DNA from 3 places in the Alishewanella maricola genome. Region 2 is predicted to be linked to each of the others. Evidence: predicted binding sites of a transcription regulator. Region 2 holds the regulator's gene; each other region holds the start of a gene.
What was found. Region 2 encodes FNR, which switches genes on or off when oxygen is low (the NO sensors DNR and NnrR bind a similar motif). Its sites were predicted from a motif close to TTGATCTAGATCAA; they were not measured.
Positions count from the first base shown of each region.

Region 1: ccmA (cytochrome c biogenesis heme-transporting ATPase CcmA) is a predicted target of FNR. The motif match lies at 2,061-2,074, and genes of this name have one in related genera.
Region 3: JAO78_RS04815 (cytochrome b562) is a predicted target of FNR. The motif match lies at 1,358-1,371, and genes of this name have one in related genera.

Region 1 covers NZ_JAEINI020000002.1:271,351-275,926, reverse strand. Annotated here, with positions in the region: gene JAO78_RS04665 (flagellar hook-length control protein FliK) at 1-1,969, opposite strand, end outside; gene ccmA (cytochrome c biogenesis heme-transporting ATPase CcmA) at 2,160-2,819, shown strand; gene ccmB (heme exporter protein CcmB) at 2,813-3,478, shown strand; gene JAO78_RS04650 (heme ABC transporter permease) at 3,480-4,217, shown strand; gene ccmD (heme exporter protein CcmD) at 4,231-4,521, shown strand; gene ccmE (cytochrome c maturation protein CcmE) at 4,521-4,576, shown strand, end outside.
Region 2 covers NZ_JAEINI020000004.1:341,372-345,947, forward strand. Annotated here, with positions in the region: gene ttcA (tRNA 2-thiocytidine(32) synthetase TtcA) at 1-392, opposite strand, end outside; gene uspE (universal stress protein UspE) at 461-1,393, opposite strand; gene fnr (fumarate/nitrate reduction transcriptional regulator Fnr) at 1,491-2,195, opposite strand; gene JAO78_RS08670 (sulfite exporter TauE/SafE family protein) at 2,231-2,905, opposite strand; gene ccoS (cbb3-type cytochrome oxidase assembly protein CcoS) at 2,895-3,074, opposite strand; gene JAO78_RS08680 (heavy metal translocating P-type ATPase) at 3,071-4,576, opposite strand, start outside.
Region 3 covers NZ_JAEINI020000002.1:302,461-307,036, reverse strand. Annotated here, with positions in the region: gene JAO78_RS04820 (dipeptidase) at 1-1,098, opposite strand, end outside; gene JAO78_RS04815 (cytochrome b562) at 1,590-1,988, shown strand; gene JAO78_RS04810 (general stress protein CsbD) at 2,162-2,359, shown strand; gene JAO78_RS04805 (hypothetical protein) at 2,602-2,781, shown strand; gene JAO78_RS04800 (YebC/PmpR family DNA-binding transcriptional regulator) at 2,834-3,532, opposite strand; gene JAO78_RS04795 (HAD family hydrolase) at 3,664-4,260, shown strand; gene JAO78_RS04790 (GGDEF domain-containing protein) at 4,348-4,576, shown strand, end outside.

The DNA.
Region 1 (4,576 bases), on a different contig from region 2:
GTACTTGAGGCGGTGTTAATACCTTAGTGCCATCCGGCTGAGCTTGGCGCAGTAGGTTAAACACTTGCTGTACCTCGGCAGGTAAGTCTGGCAGGCTACTTAAGGTGGCTGGCGCACTTTGTAATAAAGGTAATAATTGCCGCCAGTGTGTATTGCTGACATCGGTTGGCTGTAACTTTGTCACGGTGGAGGCTGCAGGGGCGGGCTGCGCACCTAACGGCAGAGGTTTGGCAAACTGCTGGCTGGCGAGCTGAATTTTGTGTTCACTGACAAGCGGCTGCACGCTTAATTGCCACGAGGTAGCAGTGCTGTTGGTCAAATTAGCCCCTGCCGTTGCGTGGAGCTGTTGCTGCGCTAAACTAGCATTGGTGGTTTTATTGTTATTAGCGGGTGGCAATAATATCAGCGATAAATGTTTGGCAATACTGTTACTGGTGGCTGAGCGGGCGTTTAACGGCTGCGCAAGCGGCTCGCCCGCTAATTGGGTGATGGTTTCACCGCGCAGCAAGCTTTGTTGCAAGGCGGCTAATTGTTTGGGATTTTGCAGTAATTTTGCTTGTTTCGCTGTTAGCGGAATGTTCTCTGGTAAGCCGCTTAATACCTTGATATGAATTTCTATTGTGCCGGGTTTGGTTTCTTTAAAACTTAACTGTAAGGGCAAATCGCTTGGAATGGCAGAGAGTTGTTTGGCTGCCAGCGTCAGTGGCAATTGCAGTAAGCCTTGTGCTGTTTGCACAATAAATTGAGCGCTTTGGCCGGTTAACTGTAATTTAGCCAAATAGGGTTGCCCTGCTTGCAGTTTTGGCATGCTTTCGCTGTTTTGACCAAACTGGCTGAGGATCTTATCAACAATCGCAGTTTTCATCGGTTCCTCTTGTAACGGGGTATTAGGCATTACGCCGGCGGACACCTTCGCGCTGGGCTGGCTTAATTGCGTTTGTGTTGCTGCCGTTGCTGCCAAGTGTGTTGCCGTACTTTTTTGTGATGAGTCATCGGGTTTGTTCTGGGGTTGCGTGCTGCCCAAGGTTAATTGGCTACCATCAGACAAGCTAAGTTGCAGTGGCCGGTTCAGTGCACTGCCTGGCAGTTGAAATTGGCCTAAATCTTTTAACGGTTGTATGAGTAACACCCAACTCGCTCGCTCAGTGGCATGGTTGGGTGTGGCTTGAGTAACCAAAGGTTGTAGCAATAGCTTTAATTGCTGGCGCTCAGGCGGGCTAAGGTTGAGTACTTGGTTATTCAGTTGCAACAGCGGGCTTGTCGTTTGTAATTGTTGAAACACCGAAATCTGCACGGCAGCTTGTTGTAAAGCGAGCTGTAGCTTGGGGCTTAGCGTTTGAAATACCGCTGCGTTTTGCAGGTTAGCCATCGCCGCTCTCTGGCTTGGCGTATGGGTTGTTAGCGTGTTAGCCGCTTGGCTGTTGTTATTTGCCGAAAGGTTAGTGTTATTGCTGCTTGGCAAAGCGCGCTGCGCCGATGAAGCGGCACTGACAATCGGTAACTTGACCAATTGTAATGTGGCTAATTGCGCGGCGAGGGGCGGGGTAACCGCTTGGCCAGCCAAATAATTAAGCGGTTTGCCACTGGCTAATTGTGCACTCACTTGGTTTAGCTGCTCAGGTTGCAGTAACAAAGTGGTTTGTGCGGCCGTTAATTGTTGTGCTTGCGGGTTACCTTGCCACTGCATCACGCGTACGTTCAAGTTGTCGGGCGTTGTCGCATTAAAACTCAGTTGCAGCGGCACATTCAGCGGTAACGGGGGTAGCGCAGATAAAGCAAGCCGTTGTAAGCCTTGCTGGCTTTGCAGTAATAATTGCTGTGTCGCATTGGGGGTGTTATGGGTATGGCTTGTGACCACCATTGCCGTATAGGGCACGGCGCTGGCAAGCTTAATCGCACCACTGTTCACTGCCGTTTGTGGGTTTAAGCTGGTGTTTGTGGTTAGCTGGCCAAAATTAAAGGGTAACATCACGCTCTCAAGGTTCTGTGGGTTAAAGCCGCTTTCGTTAACAGTGATTATTGAACTGTAAGCGGCACTTGCCGACAAGTTGTGCAAATAGCTGATTTGAATCAAGCTTACTAAGCGGTTCTGATTCGTATTCTGGCGGCATTATGCTACTATGCGCGCAATTTTGTTGGTCGTCGATAGTTAGAGGACTGTGAATATAGCACAACCCACCTTTGCTGTTACTGCCCCTATTTTGCTCGATGCCGCTAATTTAAGCTGCGTAAAGCAAGATCGCGTGCTGTTTGAGCAGCTGTCGTTACACTTAAAACCGGGCGAACTTTTGCAGATTAAAGGCAAAAATGGCGCCGGTAAAAGCTCATTGCTGCGAATTCTATCTGGCTTGGCACAACCCGATGAAGGCCAACTGCAGTATTTAGCTCAACCCTTACCTGCCGCGTTAAGCGATTACGCCGCCAACTTATGTTTTATCGGCCATCAGAGCGGTATTCATGAGCAATTAACGGCAATTGAAAATTTACAATTTTGGCAAGCGGCTAGCGATCTGCATATTCAAGACGAATTTACGTTACTGGCAGAATTAGGTTTAGCCGGTTTAGAAGATATTCCTTGTCGCATGCTGTCTGCCGGCCAACAGCGTCGGGTATCCTTAGCCCGGCTTTGGGCCACCTCTGCGCAAATTTGGATCCTCGACGAACCTTTTACGGCATTAGATCAATCAGCGATTGTCAGTTTACAACAACACTTTATTGCGCATTTACAGCGCGGCGGCGCGATAATCTTAACGACCCATCAACCGCTCAGCATCGAATATCATGCCTTGCGCGCGTTAGAGATCCATTATCGATGGTAAAATTTAGCATTTTTTTACAGCGCGAATTACGTTTACTGGCTCGGCAAAAAGCAGATTGGCTGAATCCTGTGTTGTTTTTTATTATCGTGCTAACTCTGTTTCCATTAGGGGTTGGCCCAGAGCCGAATATGCTGCGTATAATGGCACCAGGGATAGTTTGGATTGCCGCGCTATTAAGCGTGCTATTAGCGGCCGAGCGACTGTTTAAAGACGACTATCGCAATGGGGTGATCGAGCAATTAGTAGCGGCGCAGCAGGCATTAATGCCGTTTGTGCTGGCGAAGATTACCGCGAATTGGTTAAGTACCGGTTTGCCGTTATTACTGTTATCACCGCTAGTGGCTTTGTTGCTGAATATGCAAGGGGCCTCCCTAGAAGCGATGGCGCTAACGTTATTACTGGGTACTCCGGTGCTGAGCTTACTCAGCGTGTTAGGGGCGGGTATCACGGTCTCTGCGGATAAAGGTGGGATCTTACTGGCATTGGTTATTCTGCCGTTATATATCCCGCTATTAATTTTTGCGAGTGCCGCCATTGAAGCGGCCAGTATTGGTTTAGGTTTTACTGGGCAGATTGCCATCTTATTGGCAATGTTTTTGTTCTCGCTGGCCTTGGTGCCTATGGCCGTGTGCAGCGCTTTAAAGATAAATGTGAGCTGATATGTTTAAGTGGTTAGATCCGTTAGCAAAACCGGAAACGCTATATCATTTTTGTGGCAAGTTAACGCCGTGGTTAATGAGTAGTGCCTTGTTTACCTTGTTGTTGGGTAATATTTGGGGCTTAGGCTTTACCCCCACTGATTATCAGCAAGGAGACAGTTATCGCATCATTCATATTCATGTGCCGTCGGCCATTATGTCGATGGGCGCTTATATGGCGATGGCCATCGCAGCCTTTACTGCCTTGGTGTGGCAAATCAAAACGGCCCAGTGGGCAGTATTAGCTATCGCGCCGATTGGTGCGGTGTACACGGCCATCGCCTTGCTAACCGGTATGGCCTGGGGTAAACCCATGTGGGGCGCGTGGTGGGTATGGGATGCCCGTTTAACTTCTGAACTTATTCTATTGTTTTTATATTTTGGCGTAATGGCGCTACATGGGGCTTTTTCAGAGCGACAAACTGGCGCTAAAGTGGCCAGTTTATTGGCGGTTGTTGGCGTGATTAACTTACCTATCATCCATTTTTCGGTAGAGTGGTGGAACACCCTGCACCAAGGTGCCAGCATTACTAAATTTGCTAAACCGTCCATTGATCCCAGCATGCTTTGGCCTTTGTTAATAAGTTTATTGGCGTTTAGCTTGTTATTAGCGGCGTTAACCTGCGTGCGTTTACGTACGGCGATCCTCGAAAATGAGCAGCATCGGCCTTGGGTTAAACAGTTAGTTAGCAAAGCATAAGCGAGGAGATAGCATGTTATTGAGCAGTTTATTGAACACGTTTTGGCAATTGAGTAGCGAATTGCCGGTGCAACTTTTTGGTGTTTTTCCGTTCTACTTTGCTAGCTTCAGTGATTTTTTAGCAATGGCCAGTAACGGCATTAGTTACAGTTTTTTTGTTTGGTTATCTTTCGGTTTAACTTATTTGCTGTTAATGGGCTTGCTGTGGTGGAGTTATTTCCAGCAACGCCAGTTTAAGCAGCAGCTCGCCGCAAAAATGGCCAGAGAGCAACGAATTAAGCAGTATCAGGAGCAGCAAAGCTAATGCAACCAAGACGAAAGAAACGCCTGTTATCCATGTTATTAGTAATCAGTTTGAT
Region 2 (4,576 bases):
AAAATGCCCCGGCGCAAACGTGAACACAGCGAACAGGTGGTTTTACCCTCTGGAATTTTATCTTTGACTATCGAGTAGGTATCTTCAGTAACAATCAGATATTCAATACCCAGCTGGTTTAAATACTGAGGTAATACCTCAGCAGGGAAGCCAGGTTGTTTTTGATCGAGGTTAACAGCAATAAGGCTAAAATTTACCGGCGCGGATTGCTGTAAATTCATCAGGATATCGAGCATGGTGTAAGAGTCTTTGCCGCCAGAAAGGCAGACCATGATCTTATCACCTTCTTCAATCATGCCGAAATCAGCAATGGCTTGACCCACACCCCGGCGCAATCTTTTGTGTAATTTGTTCAGATTGTATTGAGCTTTTGCTTGTGCTGCGTGCGACATCAGTAACTACCCGCCAGAAAAAAGGCGCTCATTATACCCAACCTCGCGCCTTTACCAAAGTCTGATAGTTAGCTTTTTTCAAGCGGACAAATAAAGTCAGCCGGTTTCATGGCTAATACATCGCAATCTAGGCGGTCGATGACATGTTCAGCGGTATTACCAATGATCGCCGCGGATAAGCCCGTACGCCCAATAGTGCCGATAATGACCATTTCGGCATCCAGCTTTTTGGCCAGTTTCGGGATCACGTCTTCGGGCATACCTTCTAACACATGACATTGCTCGTTACTAATTTGATGTTTTTCGGCCAGACTTAATATCGCATCTTTATGATGGCGGCGTAGGGTGTCATTGTATTCTTGTGGATTAAACTCGGGGATCTCAATTGCGATATTCACCGGGGTGCCGGGGTAGGCATTGACTAAATGCACCCTAGCATCGAGTAATTGCGACATTTGTTGTGCTTTGTGGATCACTCGTTGATTTAATGACAGGTGATGCTCTTGCTCACTACCCGCATTAACGGCAGCAATGATATTGCCTTTAGCAGGCCAAGCATGATCTTTAACTAACAATACTGGGCAAGGACATTTACGCAAAATATGCCAATCGGTCGGCGTAAAAATCATCGATTTTAAAACATCATGATCATGCGTCCCTTTGATCACCAGATCATAATTATTATCTAAGACGGTTTTCACTACGGCTTCAAAGGGGCGATTGTGCCAAACCACGTGCATTTTGATGTTTAAACCCAAGGCGCTGGGTTGTTCTAAAAAGGTTTTGACCCAAAGCTCGCGATCTTTAATCACCGACTGTTTCATCGATTCGCGCTCGTCACCCGATAACATGGTGGTCATCTCGTAAGAGAATTCATAAACACTAAGAAAAGCGGTCAGTTGACAGCCTTGTTTGCGGGCAAGTTCGATGGCTCTATCGAGCGCTTTTTGCTCATCAGCGCTCGGATCTAAAACCACTAACACATTATTGTAAATAGACATTAAAGCTTCCCTCTTAAGTCAATCAGCTTATCTAAGTGTAGACCAAGATAAGCGATTAATAGGGATTTATGTTTGTGCTATATCAAGTTAAGGGGAGTTAACATTGGCCTGAAAGCGCGGTTAAGCTGGGAGCATCCAAAATGGTGATAAGTTTGCCATCAACTTGAATGATTTCATCTTTGTGCATTTTACTCAGCAAACGGCTGATGGTTTCTACGGTCAAGCCCAAATAATTACCAATGTCGCTGCGGGTCATACTGAGCCGGAAGGCTTTTTCAGAAAAACCACGATTGCCATAACGAGAAGCCAAATGATTTAAAAAAGTTGCCAATTTTTGCTCTGCGGTTTTACGATTTAACAGCAACATCATTTGTTGATCAGATTGAATATCTTGGCTCATTAAACGCATCATTTGCTGGCGTAGTTTAGGTAATTGACTTAACAGATTTTCAAGGTTTTGATAGGGTATTTCACAAATCATACCGGTTTCTAAGGCTTCAGCATAGCTGGCATGTTTTTCAGTATTGATGGCGTCAAAACCAATGACATCGCCAGGTAAATGAAAGCCGGTGATTTGCTGCTCACCTTGTGAGGTGAGCGTAAAGGTTTTAAAAGAACCCGTGCGGATGGCATACAGCGATTTAAGCTCGTTACCGCTTTCAAACAACATATCGCCTTTGTGCAAAGGGCGTTTTCGCTGAATAATATCATCAAGTTTGCTCATTTCTTGCTCACTGAGCGAAAACGGTAAACACAGTTGACTAAAACCGCAATCCTGACAATTTATAGCTGAACGTTGCATCACACACACCCTTTTACCCTTAATAGGGTAACAGCTTAAAAAACTAGTCTATGCAAAGCAAGCCATATTGTGTAAATACCATAAACCGCTAACAATAATGCCGCACTGTAACGAAACCATAATTGGTTTTTTAGTTTGACTAGGCTATTAGCCGCGGAGCCAAATACCAGTAACGCCGGTAAGGTGCCGACGCCAAAAAGTAACATGATCAGTGCACCGCTACTGGCACTGCCGCTGGCTAAACTCCAACTAAGGGTCGAATAAACCAAACCACAAGGCAAAAAGCCCCATAACATGCCATAGCTTAAGGCTTTACCACTGCTATCAAGCGGTAATAAGCGTTTGGTATAAGGTTGGATAAAGCGCCACAAACCTTGCCCTGCGCGCTCTAAGCGTGTTAAACCAAACCAAAGTCTCGCAATATACAGCGCCATCGCCAGCAATAATAAGCCGGCCAATAAACGTAACCCAATAAAAGTGGCCCCGGTAATGCCCATAGCGGTCGCACCAAAATAACCAACAAGGCCACCAAAGCAGGCATAAGTAATCAAGCGGCCAAGGCTTAACAACAGTTGTAAGCGAAACTTTTGCCAAGCACTTTGGGCAGGCATGGCAAATTGTAAGGCGGCAACAATACCACCGCACATGACTAAACAATGGCTGCTGCCTAAAAAGCCAATCAGCAGCGCCGCGACATAATCAATGTTCATCAGGCTTGTTCGGTGGTGTCGCTTTGGGCTTATCTTCGTCGAACAAGATACTTAAGCCTTCTTTTTCTAAATCTTCAAATTGCTTTGAGCGCACCGCCCAAAAGAAGATACCAATGCCAATAGCCACAAACAGGATGGCAATCGGGATCAGTACATAGATAATGCTCATTTTTTCAGTAACCTCAATGAATTGGATACCACTAACAGCGAGCTAAACGACATGCCAATCACGGCAATGTAAGGGGAAACAAAACCCGCAACGGCTAGAGGGATAATAACCAGATTGTAGCCCACTGACCAGCCAAGGTTCTGTTTGATCACCCGGGCGGTTTGTTTGCCACCTTGAAGAAGGTTTTGTAATAAGCGTAAATCGGCTTTTAAAAATACCACATCTGCTTGGTTTTTCGATAAATCGGTGCCAGATTGCACCGCAACTGAAATATGCGCAGCGTTAAAGCTCGGACTATCGTTAATACCGTCACCCAGCATCAGCACTTTGGCACCTGTTGCGATTAATTGTTGGATCTCGGTGACTTTATCTTCAGGGCTGCAGCCTTTGTGCATAAAGTCGAGTTTTAACGCTGCGGTTAATTGTTCTGCTTGTACCGAGTGATCACCGGTTAACATCCCCAGTTTATAGCCTTGCTGCTGAAGTTGCTGAATTAACGCCGTCGCTTCTTCGCGTAATTTATCGACGAGTTGCAACTTGGCTTGCAGTTGGTTATCGAGAGTAAAATACACCTGCCATTCTGGCTCTGCTGGTACGCCACAAAATTGTGCGCTGCCCACTTTGAGTTGCTGGCCTTGCCAACGAGCACGAATACCGGCGCCAATGGCTACCTGTACGTCGTTTAATGTTAGGGGCTGCGTTAAATACGGCGCAAAGGCCCGGGCAATCGGATGCTCAGAATATTGTTCTAAATTGGCCACTAAGTTAAGTAAATCGGTTTCAGCAAGGGCAGGGTTGACCCTGTGCACCTGTTGTAAGCTAAATTTACCTTCAGTTAAGGTGCCGGTTTTATCTACCACGATATGGCTAATGTTGGGTAAAACCTCAAGCACTTGAGCATTTTTAATCAGCACGCCTTGTCGATTTAATCTGGCCAAGGCACAGGTTATCGCCGTGGGGGTCGCTAAGCTAAGGGCGCAAGGGCAGGTGGCAACTAACACCGATAGGGTGACCCAAAATGCGCGGCTAGGATCCCACCAGAAATACCAAAGTAAGAACGTGAGCAGGGCGATCACCAATAAACGCTCGACAAAATACTTGGCTAATTGGTCGGTTTTTTCGACTAGTTTCGGTTTTTGGCTCAGCGTCAGTTGTTGTAATTGAATGATTTGACCCAAGCGCGAATGGGCTAAAACTCGGCTTACTTGCACCTGTAATAAACCATCGTGATTAACGCTACCGGCCAATACTGTATCGCCAATTGTTTTACTGATCGCGCGATATTCACCGGTTAACATCGACTCATCAACTGAGCTTTGCCCGTCTTTTACTATGCCATCGGCGGGCAGGGTTTCACCGGCTTTAACTAAGATGATATCGCCCGTCTGTAAGCGCCGAGCCGATGTGGGCTGTGGCCCTTGCTCGGTGTGAAGGGTGGCCGTAACCGGCATGATTTTTAATAAATTACTGGTCGCTTCGCGGGCTTGCGCACGGGCGCGGAA
Region 3 (4,576 bases), on a different contig from region 2:
ACCTGCAATCAAGTTTGGGTAGCTGGCCACGTCTTTTAAACCGATGGGCAGCGAATCGCCGACGCCATCGTAATCCGAACCGATACCCACATGGTTAATACCCACTAACTTTACCACATGGTCGATATGGTCCAGCACGGTGTCTAATGTTGCAAACGGATAAGGATGGGTTTTGCTGTAAGCTTCACGAAATGCTTGATTATCTTCCACGCCCGCCTGTTGCGCAGCCGCTTTACGTAAGGCGTTATATTGATTGGCTTGGCGTGTAACGAAGGATGAACCAAAGTTAATTTGGATCACGCCACCATTTTTGGCCAGCGCTTTTAACATATCGTCATCCATATTGCGCTCAAAGTCAGGTGTATAGCTGCGCAGTGACGAATGCGAGGCAATTACCGGTACTTTACTGATAGCCACGGCCTGATAAAAGGCATCATCTGATACGTGCGAAATATCAATCATCATACCGATATTGTTCATCGCCACTACCAACTCTTTGCCAAACGGGCTTAAGCCTTGCCAGCGGCGACGGATGTCATAACTCGAGTCCGAAATATGATTACTTTCAGAGTGGGCTAGCGTGATGTAACGCACACCACGCTGATAGAAATGCTGTAAGTTTTCTAATTTACCCTCGATCGGCGTGCCATTTTCCATCCCCATGGCTAAAGAAATTTTGCCGCTGCCAAATTGTGCTAATACCTGCTGTGTGCTACTGGCCATGGCAAATTTATCCGGGGCGCGTGCAACCAGGGCTTCCATACTATCAATCAGCTGATTGGCCAGTTGGTAACCTCCACCAGTGCGCTCGTAGGATGCGGGAATGTAAATAGACATAAAGGGAGCATTTAACCCCCCTTGTTTTGCCCGAGGGTAGTCAAATTCGCCGTTAGCCGTGGCAACTGACACATCTTCCCATTTTTTATGGAGTCGATAAGGAACATCGATATGGGTATCAACAATAATATATTGCTGCGCTACGCGATCGGCGGGGGTTAGCTCAGTTAAGGGTTTATTAGTGGTTTGCAAGGTTTGGGCACAGCTACTTAACAGCAAGGTGCTACAGAGTATGGCCATAGCACTTAATTGAAATTTCATTCGTTGTCTCTTATTGTTGGATACACCAAATTTCATCTCACCAGTTTTTTTGGCTGTCGACAAGCACTATCCGACCAATATGCCAATATCAGCGCTGATTGTAGTGTGTTATTGCGTTCAGTCTGCACGGGTTGGTCAGTGCTTTATGCGCGAATAAATTGCGCGAGTGAATTGTATTTAGCATGTCGCAGTTTGCTCACATCAACACGCCATGAATCATCCCTGAGGCTCGATTCCGGCCATCCATGGCCTTCAACGGTTGATTTAGAGCAAACAGGTCATGCTTAACTGACTGGCATTAAACCTACAAGCTTCTTTTTTCAAGCTCGCCCCGCAACCAGCGCGTGACACTGCTGTCAAGGCAGCTTTCCAAGGTTTGCGCTTAACGTTTCAAACGAACCCTCTGCTGCTGCACTGGGTGGCGGTGCAATCATGATTAGCCTGACAGAATAAGGTATACTGCAAAGTATTATCAGATTTGAGAGAATGTCATGATTAAAACAGCCCTATTAGCAATGTTGCTTGCGGTAAGCAGTCAGTCTTTACTGGCAAAAGAGCCGGTTAATTTAGAACGAACCATGAAAACTATGGGTTTTGCCCACAAACAAGCTTCTGAAGCGAGCACAACAGCAGAAGCCTTACCTTTTGTTGAAAAGTTACAAAAGCTGGTGCAGCAGGCTAAACAAGCGCCACTGCCCTCTGACAAAGCCGAAGTATACAACGAAGGCTTAGACAAGGTATTGGCCGAGTTGGCGCTGGCTAAAGCCGCGGTTACCGCAGATGACTTGCCTAAGTTAAAACAGCATTTACAGCAAATTGAACAATTAAAAAAGCAGTACCATAAAGAGCGCAAATTCAGTTTCTGGCAATTAATTTTTGGAAAATATTAAAGGCATCAAGATGCTGAAAGTGCTTTAGATTAATCTGATGTTTTAGTTGCAAAGGGTTAGTTTCAACGCGTTTGCTAGCCTCTGCTGAGCCACGGTTTGACAAAGTTCGCCTATACTTAACTTGACGCTGCCAGCACTTCTTGAGCGGCGTCATGATAAGCGAGGACGATGCTATGAGTTCAATCTTTGCCGAAAGCCAATGGAGCAGTGTGCGAGCACAGGTCAAATGTGAGTGGGATAAGATCAGTTATGCTGAGCTTGAACTGACCCGCAACAACCCTGAGTATCTCACAGCGTTAGTGCAAGAGCGCTACAATCTGGAAGAAGACGATGCCCGTCAACGGGTGCAAGCGTTCTTTGATAGTCTCTAACCACTTTTATTCACCCCAGTAGCAGCCTTTGCTACTGGGTTTTATTTTTTATCTAGCTTTTTTCAGACCACCTCATAAATGTATTTTTAAACTAATAATCAGACGGATACGGCATCTGTGCTTAATCACTTTAAGGCAATTAATTGATTTTATTGATTTGATTCAGGGCAGAGTCAGTTTATTTGCACTAGGCTTAGAATATCGGGTAACCGATAAAGCCATAAATTGATGAGGAAAAAGCCATGAAAGCCAACCAACATAAAGCGCATGCTGCCGAGCGAGAGCATCAACAAGTAGATAGACAGCAGCAAGCGAAAGCCATTACGTCACTAAGTTTAGTGTGGCAAAAGCAACAGCAATTAAGGCCGCAGCCGTTAGCAGAGTTGGATATCGAGTGCTGTGCTGAACTGGGGTATAATTAATGTGCGAGCTGGGCTGAGCAGTGACATTTTGGTGTACTGCTCAGCCTATTTATTAGGCTAAACCGACGTAGACGTTTTGTACGTCATCATCATTATCAATAGCATCTAAAAAGGCTTCAACCTCAGCACGGGCCTCGTCATCTAAGCTCAGCGGGTTATTAGCACGATAGACTAATTTGGCTGAATGCACTTCATAACCAAAGTCGGGTAGGGCTTTTGCCACTAAATCAAGATCGGTAAGTTCAGTTAGGAAGATCACTTCACCGTCTTCACCTTCTTCAAAATCTTGTGCACCGGCTTCAATCGCGGCCAGCTCCATATCGGCATCGGCACTACTGGCTACGGCTTCAATTTGTCCTAAGTGTTTAAAGTCCCAGGATACCGAGCCCGCGCCTCCTAATTGCCCTTTACGAAATAAAATACGCATACTCATGGCACTGCGGTTTTTGTTGTCCGTTAAACATTCAACAATAACCGGAACCTGATGTGGCGCAAAGCCTTCATATACCACTGTTTCATAATTCACTGGGCCATCGAGTAAACCGGCGCCTTTTTTAATGGCACGCTCTAGGGTTTCTTTTGGCATAGATGCTTTTTTCGCAATTTCAATGGCTGAACGCAACTTGGCATTCATTGCTGGATCGGCCCCGTTACGAGCTGCAACCATAATCTCTTTGGCAAGTTTGGTAAAAATACGGCCTCTGGCATTAGCCGCATCTGCTTTATGCTTGTTCTTCCACTGGGCACCCATAATGAAGTCCTGTTAAGCTATCAATTAAAATTGGTGGGGTAGTCTAGCGAATAGCAGGCTTTTTTAGCAACTGCTGCATGATCTTTTTCGCAAATAAGCCGTTTAAGAAGGCATTAACAAGAGGAGCTGCCATGAACTTGGCTCATATTAAAGCAGTGGTTTTTGATTTAGACGGTACCTTGATCGATTCACGCTTAGATTTTGCAGCAATTTGCGATGATCTGGGTTGGCCGCATGGCACACCCTTACTTGAACATATTGCCACGCTCGGCCCAGGTGCAGAAGCTGACCGAGCTCATCAGATTATTCGTCGTCATGAAAATGCCGGTGCAGCAGCGGCACAATGGATGCCAGGAGCCGAGGCCTGTCTACTGGCGCTAATAGAGAAAAAGCTGCCGCTGGCCATTTTAACGCGCAATATGCGCGAAGCCACCGAGCATGTGCTAACTCGGTTACAAATCCCAATTGAGTTAGTGCTCACACGAGAAGATTGTGCGGCCAAACCAGACCCGCAAGGCTTACATATCATTGCCGAGCGTTTACGCGTTCCATGCCAGCAGATGCTGTATGTTGGCGATTACGTGTTTGATTTACAAGTTGCCGCCAATGCTGGGGCTGCATCCTGTTTGTACCTTAACGGCAGTAATCAACATTTTTTGCCGCAAGCGGATTACAGCATCGCTCACTTTAATGAGTTACAACAGGCATTTTTGCCGCATATGGCCTGAGTAAGATAATTTAACCGTAATAACTTGTCATTTTTACGTGATAGCCTCTATAGTATCAACATAAAAATAACAGTTAACAGGTGTAGTTTGCTCACTAGGTTAAAACAAAACTTCTATCTTGCTATGATCACATTAGTGGGTTTAATGATATTGCTATTCGTTACGCCCTACGGTGTGTATCGTATCTTAACAGGCAATATGCTGGTGGGTATTGCTGATTTATCTATTGTTTTAGCCAGTTCAATCACGGTTTTGTATGCATGGCGCACCAATGACACGGTGCGACCAGGTCAGTTTTTGGCGCTGATATTTTGTA